DNA from 2 places in the Variovorax sp. GW458-11-26-14-LB1 genome. Region 2 is predicted to be linked to the other one. Evidence: riboswitches for the same ligand, from Rfam matches in the RefSeq annotation. Region 2 holds a riboswitch; the other holds the start of a gene.
The links. A riboswitch is a leader RNA that binds a small molecule or an ion and turns the genes downstream of it on or off. The one in region 2 is predicted to bind cobalamin.
Positions count from the first base shown of each region.

Region 1: another riboswitch for cobalamin. It lies ahead of AC07YS_RS09955 (TonB-dependent receptor domain-containing protein); the one in region 2 lies ahead of AC07YS_RS12660 (TonB-dependent receptor).

Region 1 is NZ_JBWKYW010000010.1:126,382-129,779, forward strand. It holds gene AC07YS_RS09940 (sulfite exporter TauE/SafE family protein) at 1-269, opposite strand, end outside; gene AC07YS_RS09945 (cell division protein ZapA) at 562-897, opposite strand; gene AC07YS_RS09950 (hypothetical protein) at 894-1,121, opposite strand; cobalamin riboswitch at 1,520-1,759, shown strand; gene AC07YS_RS09955 (TonB-dependent receptor domain-containing protein) at 1,832-3,398, shown strand, end outside.
Region 2 is NZ_JBWKYW010000015.1:51,387-54,784, reverse strand. It holds gene AC07YS_RS12675 (cation:proton antiporter domain-containing protein) at 1-512, shown strand, start outside; gene AC07YS_RS12670 (hypothetical protein) at 517-924, opposite strand; gene AC07YS_RS12665 (hypothetical protein) at 1,076-1,297, shown strand; cobalamin riboswitch at 1,379-1,660, shown strand; gene AC07YS_RS12660 (TonB-dependent receptor) at 1,951-3,398, shown strand, end outside.

The sequences.
Region 1 (3,398 bases), on a different contig from region 2:
TGCACGATGTCCCAGCGCACCGCGCCGCGCTTGTGGTGCGCGCGCACGCTCGATACCGACGTGAAGATGATCGTCGCCATCGAGGTCGCGATCGCCATCTTCACCGCCAGATCGGCCGGCACGCCGCGCTGGCCCATGATGATCGTGATGAACGGCACCATCAGCATGCCGCCGCCGATGCCCAGGAGGCCGGCGAGGAAACCGGTGCCCAGGCCGAGCGCGGCGAGTTCGGCGATCAGGAGCGGGTCGAGCAGGGCAGCGAGGTTCACGGGAGGATGGGGAAAGAACGAGCGGCTGAAAAAGCAACGGCCCCGTGCGGTGAAGCAGGGGGCCGTGGCGGGAAAAGGTGTCTGCAGATGGTGTGCCGGACCCGCATCCTGAACCAGGGTTCAGGTGGGCGAGGGCAGCAGGACTTCGGGTTCATCTGACGCGAGATGATCACGCCCGTCAAGCGATGTACCAAGCCCGGCTCCGGAGAGCATTGGAACAAGGAAATATTAAGCCCGACACGTCTGCAGACAAAACGGATTTTACGCCCCGGATGTGCCGGGCCGCGTGCCCTCAGAGCAAATGTCCATCGCCCGCCAGGGCCTGATCGAGTCTCTGAATGAGCTGGGCGGCCTTCGGGTCGGTGTCGGTGGCGGTTTCTTCGGTGGCTGCGGCAACGGCAGGGGCCGGTGCGGCGGCAGCAGCGGCCTGCTGGGCCGCGAGATCGAAAGCCAGGTTCAGCGAGGCGAGCACGGCGATGCGATCGCGTGCCTTCACCTTGCCCGCGTCGCGGATCTTGCACATGGCCGCGTCCACGCGGTCGACGGCCTCGCGCAGTTGCGCTTCGCCGCCGTCGGGACAGCCGAGCAAATAGCTCTGGCCCATGATCTGTACTTCAATCTGCTTCATGCGTGATGGGAATCTTCGGAAGGGGGTTCGGCCGGCAGCCGTTCGAGCAGGGCATCGAGGCGGGTGCGGGCCGCGGCGAGCCGCGACTTCAGGCCGTCGCGTTCACGCGTGAGCGCATCGACCTGTTCCTGCAGCAGCGCGTTGGTGCGCTGCACCTCTTCGTGACGCACGAGCAGGCGTTCCACACGCTCGGCGATCTGGTCGATGGGGCTGGAGGCGGGCATGGTTGGCGATTGTAGTTTCCCGGGAATTCGGAACATCCGGCGCACCGCGCGGGGCGCGCACCGGACGTGGCCGAGATTCTGGGGCCTGCGCCGCCTGCGATCAAACCCGGTGTGGCGTGTGCGCCCCGTGGGCTAGGGTGAATCGGCATTCAGACGGGGCCGCGTTGGCCCGCCTTGCACCCGGATGCGCGGAGGGCGGCGCAGGCCAGAGTCATCTCTGGTCAAGCCGGCCGACAAAGCAGGCGGGTGCAAGGCGGGCCAACCCGAAGGGAAGGACGAATACCGGGCGCATTGCGGCGTTGCGCTTCGCTTGCGTAGCCAAGCTACGCGGCGCTCACCGCGCCTTGCACTGCACCCGGTATTCGTCCTTCGCGGCCCCGTCTGAATGCCGATTCACCCTAAAATCTCGCCCGTTGGTGCTCGCGGCGTGGTTCGCACGGCGCAGTTCAACGGGAAGCAGGAGTGGACGCCCCCCGGGGCCGAAGCCGCCTGCGCTGCCCCCGCAACGGTCAAGCAGACGACGCCGCAACGCGTCACCCCTTTCCATCCAGCCACTGGGCGCCCTGAAACAGGTGCCTGGGAAGGCGGCAAAGGGTCGATCTGCCAGCCCGGATACCGGCCAACAAGGCGGCTGCCGCATCGGCAGCCATGACGCCCATGGCGCCGGCGGGGAAGCCGGCCAGGGCATAGAAGTTCGTTCGGTTCACCCCATGATTTCCTGTGTTTCCCTCTCCAGCGGCCGCGCCAGCGCGCGCCGCAACCGTCCCGCGTGCCTGCCGCTGACGCTCGCCCTGGCTTCGGCCTTCGGCGGCCTGGCCCTGCTGCCGCTGGCCGCGCAGGCGCAAGCCGCAGCTGCTGCAGCAGCACCTGCCACGCTCGACGAGACCGTCGTCACCGCCAACCGCACGCCGCAGGCGCTGTCGGACCTGGTGGGCGATGTCTCCATCGTCGACCGCAAGACCATCGAGCGCAGCGGCGCCACCGGCGTGGCCGACGTGCTGGCGCGCCTGCCCGGCATGGAGATCTCGCGCAGCGGCGGCGTGGGCAACGCCACCAGCGTGTTCATCCGCGGCGCCGAATCGCGCTTCACCGCGGTCTACCTCGATGGCGTGCGCATCGATTCGCAATCGACCGGCGGCGCCGGTTGGGAAGGCATTCCGCTCGCGCAGATCGACCGCATCGAAGTGCTGCGCGGCCCGGCCGCCGCCGTGTACGGCTCGGACGCCGTGGGCGGCGTGATCCAGCTCTTCACCAAGCGCGGCGAGGAGGGCGTGTCGCCCTACGCCGGCATCGGCTTCGGCAGCCACGGCCTGCGCAAGATCGAAGGCGGCGTGAGCGGCAAGTCGGGCCTGCTCGACTACTCGTTCGGTGTCGCGCATGAGGAAAGCAAGGGCTTCAACATCCAGCCGATCGCCAAGCGCACGCCCTCGAAGGACGGCTTCACCAACCCCGACCGCGACGGCTACCGCAGCACCTCGGGCAACCTGAAGCTGGGTTTCCAGATCACGCCCGACCAGCGCATCGACGCCACCTTGCTCACCAGCAACACCGAAGCGGCCTACGACCCGTCGGTGAGCTTTCGCACCAAGCCGCCGATCACCTTCCGCAACGACGTGTCGACCAACGAACTGCGCACCGCCGGCCTGACCTGGTCGGCCAAGTGGAACGACATCTACAGCACCCGCCTGCAGGTGACCGATTCGCAGACCGTCTACAAGACCCAGCCCTCGTTCTACCGCACCGAAACCCGCCTGCGCGGCTACCTGTTCCAGAACGAATTCCGCTTCGGCGCGCACCTGGTGACCGCCACGCTCGAGCGCCGCGAAGACGCGCTCGAGAACGCGCCGACCACCTCGGCCAAGCTGTTCTCGCGCGACCGCTCGCAGAACGCCGCCGCACTCGGCTACGGCTATGTGAAGGGCCCGCATTCGCTGCAGCTGCATGCGCGCCATGACGACGACAGCGAGTTCGGCGGCAAGACCACCGGCAGCGCCGCCTACGGCTACGCGATCACGCCGAGCCTGCGCGCCACCGTGTCGGCCGGCACCGCGTTCCGCGCGCCCACGCTGTACCAGCGCTTCAGCGAGTACGGCCTGGCGAGCCTGCAGCCCGAATCGAGCCGCAACGTCGAGCTGGGCCTGCAGTACACGGCCGGCGCCACGCAGGCCGGCATCGTGCTGTACCGCAACCGCGTGCAGAACCTGATCGTGTTCGACGGCAGCGCCAAGGGCTGCCAGTCGTCGTTCGGCTGCTATGCCAGCACGGCGCGCGCACGCT
Region 2 (3,398 bases):
CGCATTCGAAATTTGCGCGCGAACTCGACGCGCGCAGCGACCCGCTGGCCGAACTGCCCATGACCACCGAGGCCAAGTACCTGTCGCGGCAGGTGGTGCTGGTCGGCTACGGCCGGGTGGGCCGGCGCATTGCCGCCGAATTGGAGACCAACGACATCCCCTACGTGGTGGCCGAGCAGAACCGCGAGCTGGTCGAGAAGCTGCGCGAGGCCGGCATCCCGGCCGTGTGGGGCGATGCGGCCGACCCGGCGGTGCTGATCCAGGCGCACGTGGCGCGCGCCCGCGTGCTCGTGGTGGCCACGCCCGACGCCATGAACGTGCGCCAGATGATCGAAACCGCGCGCACGCTGAACCCCACCATCCAGACCGTGGTGCGCAGCCACAACGAGCAGGAAGCCCGCCTGCTGGCCGCCGAAACCGACGCGAAGGTGTTCCTGGGCGAACAGGAACTTGCCCAGGCCATGGCCCGCGATGTGGTGCAGCGCGCCGCCGCGATGGCGGTGCCGGCCTGAGAACTCAAAGGTCCTCGATCACCAGCGTGCGATAGCGCTCGGCGATCGAGTAGGGCACGGTACGCACCAGTTCCATCACGCGCTCGGCGATGGCGCCGTCCTTGGTGCGGATCAGCAGGCCCGTGTGGCCTTCGTGGGCCAGCTGGATGAAGGCGCGCACCGTGTCGCCGTCGGTGCCGGCGGAGGGCAGGGGACTGTGCGAGGCATGCACGGTCGGCGCGATTTCCGCCAGGACGGTTTCGGCCGGTATCAGGTAGACCTCGTCGCCGCTCACGATGCCTTTCGCGATCAGCCCGTGGCCGATGCGGCTGGCGTCTTCGACGCTCGGAAACATCACCAGGGAGTAACCGGTCGGGTAGAACGCGCCACCGAAGGCGGCGCGCATGTTGGGTTCAAGCGTGAAATGTTTCATGCTGACTCCTTGTTCTGATGCAACTCCCCACCCCTAACATTAGGCCGCGCGGCGTCCATGCACTGTAGGAGAAGCCCTAGTACTGACAACCGCGCCGGCCCCTTGCCCGTTCAAAGGCGGGTTCATTCCCTGTTTCATTTCTCTGACCGTCATGCCTTCGCCGAGAGACATCGCACTCACCGTCCACGAACTGGAAGAAGGGGAGTTCTACTGGGTGCTGATGGAGGCCGTGGACGGCTCGCCCGGCGACTCCACCCATGTGTACGTGCCGCTCGAAGCCGCCCACGAGCCCTACGCCACGTATTCGAATGCACTGGTGGCCGGCGTGGCGGTGCTGCGGCGGCTGTTCGGGCCCGACGGCAAGCCCGTCTGACGGGGCCCGCAGGGGCGCCGCCGCAGGGCGCTCCCTATAATCCCGGCGGTTGGAAACATTGGTTCACACCGGTGTCGTCCAACACCCCACGGTTCGAAGGTGCCCTGCACGACCAGTCACAGGATTGGCGGCGGGGTTAAACGGGAAGCAGGTGCGAGGCGTCGTTTTTTCGAACGACCCTTCCATTCCTGCGCTGCCCCCGCAACGGTCAGCGGACATCGACACCCTCAGGCCCCGGCGATCTTTCGCTGGGGCAGCCACTGCGCTTCGGCGTGGGAAGGCGAGGGCTTCGGCGCCGAGGTGCATGCATTGCACCCGACGCACTCCGCGAGCCCGGATACCGGCCTTCGCAACCGCCTTCGGATGCTGCGGGAGTGCGTGTCCGGGCTTGCCGCTTTTCCCTCGCGCGAAACGGCACCGCCCCTCGTCTCTTCTCCCTTGGCGTCCGCGATCGGTCAGGAGCCTGCGGGGACGCGGGCTGGAGGAGAAGTCGGATGAATCGCATTGCATCGCCACCGCGCGATCGCTCGGGCCCGCCCCTGCAACGGGCGCGCCTTTCGGGTCTTTCAGGTCTTTCGCTGGGGCTTGGCCTCGCTTGCGGGCCCGCCCTGGCCCAATCGGGCGACACAACCGGTCGCCCCAGCCTCACGCCCGTGCAGGTCGAAGCCAGCCGCCACACGCCGCTGGCCCTGGACGAACCCACGCAGACCGGCAGCCGCCTGGGCCTCACGCCGCTCGAAACGCCGGCCAGCATCGAGGTGCTCACCGGCGACACGATCCGCGCGCGCGGCGACGTGTCGGTGGTCGAGGCCGCGAGCCGCGCCACCGGCATCACGGGCTCGCCCGCGCCGGGCAACGGCGGCTCGGCGCTGTCGGCGCGCGGCTTCAACAGCCACGGCTCGGTGATGCAGCTGTACGACGGCACGCGCCTGTACGTGGGCGCGGGCACCGTCACCTTCCCGTTTGACACCTGGTCGACCGACCGCATCGAGGTGCTGCGCGGCGCCGCCTCGGTGATGTTCGGCGAAGGCGCCATCGGCGGCGCGATCAACGTGGTGCCCAAGAAGCCCACGCGCGGCCCGATCCGCAACGAGGCGCTCGTGAGCGTCGGCTCCGACGCCACGCGCCAGGTCGCCTTCGGCAGCGGCGGGGCGATCAACGACATGCTCTCGTACCGCTTCGACATCAGCCACCGAAAAACCGACGGCTTCATGTTGCGCGGCGAGGCCGAGAGCCTCGCGGTGGGCGGCGCGGTGCGGCTCGACGTGTCGCCGCAGCTGCAGTTCACGCTCTCGCACGACGAGGGTCGCCAGACGCCGCAGCGCTACTTCGGCGTGCCGCTCGTCAACGGCCGCCTGAGCAGCCTGAACCGCGAACAGAACTACAACCTCGACGACGCCGAGGTCAAGTACCGCGACCGCTGGACCCGCCTCGATGCGCAGTGGACGCCCAACGACGCCGTCACCGTGCGCAACCAGCTCTATCGCCTGGACAGCAAACGCCACTGGCGCGACAGCGAAACCTACACCTACAGCGCCACCACGAACCGCGTGACGCGTGGCGACTACCTGGAGATCGGCCACGACCAGGAGCAGATCGGCAACCGCACCGACGCCACCTTCAAGCACGCGCTGTTCGGCCTGAAGAACCAGGTGCTGGTGGGCTTCGACGCCAATCGCATCGACTTCCTGAATTCGAGCGACACGCCCTACGGCGGGCGCTCGGTGGTCGATGCCTTCGTCTTCAACCCCGGCTACTACGCTTCGCCCACGCCCTACCTGCCGCGCTACAAGACCAAGACCCGCACCTACGCCTTCTTCGCCGAAGACAAGCTGGCCTTCAACGAACACTGGTCGGTGGTCGGCAGCCTGCGCTGGGACCACGCGAAGATCGTGCGCACCGACCCGCAGAACCGCGCCCCGCGCCTGGACAAGACCTTCGAGTACGCCACGGGCCGCCTCGGCGTGGTCTACGCGCCCGATGCCGCGCAGTCGTTCTATGCGCAGGTGGCGCGCGCGGCCGATCCGCTTACCGGGCTCATCAGCACCTCGACCACGCAGGTGCCGTTCGAGCTCAGCGTCGGCAAGCAGGTCGAGGTGGG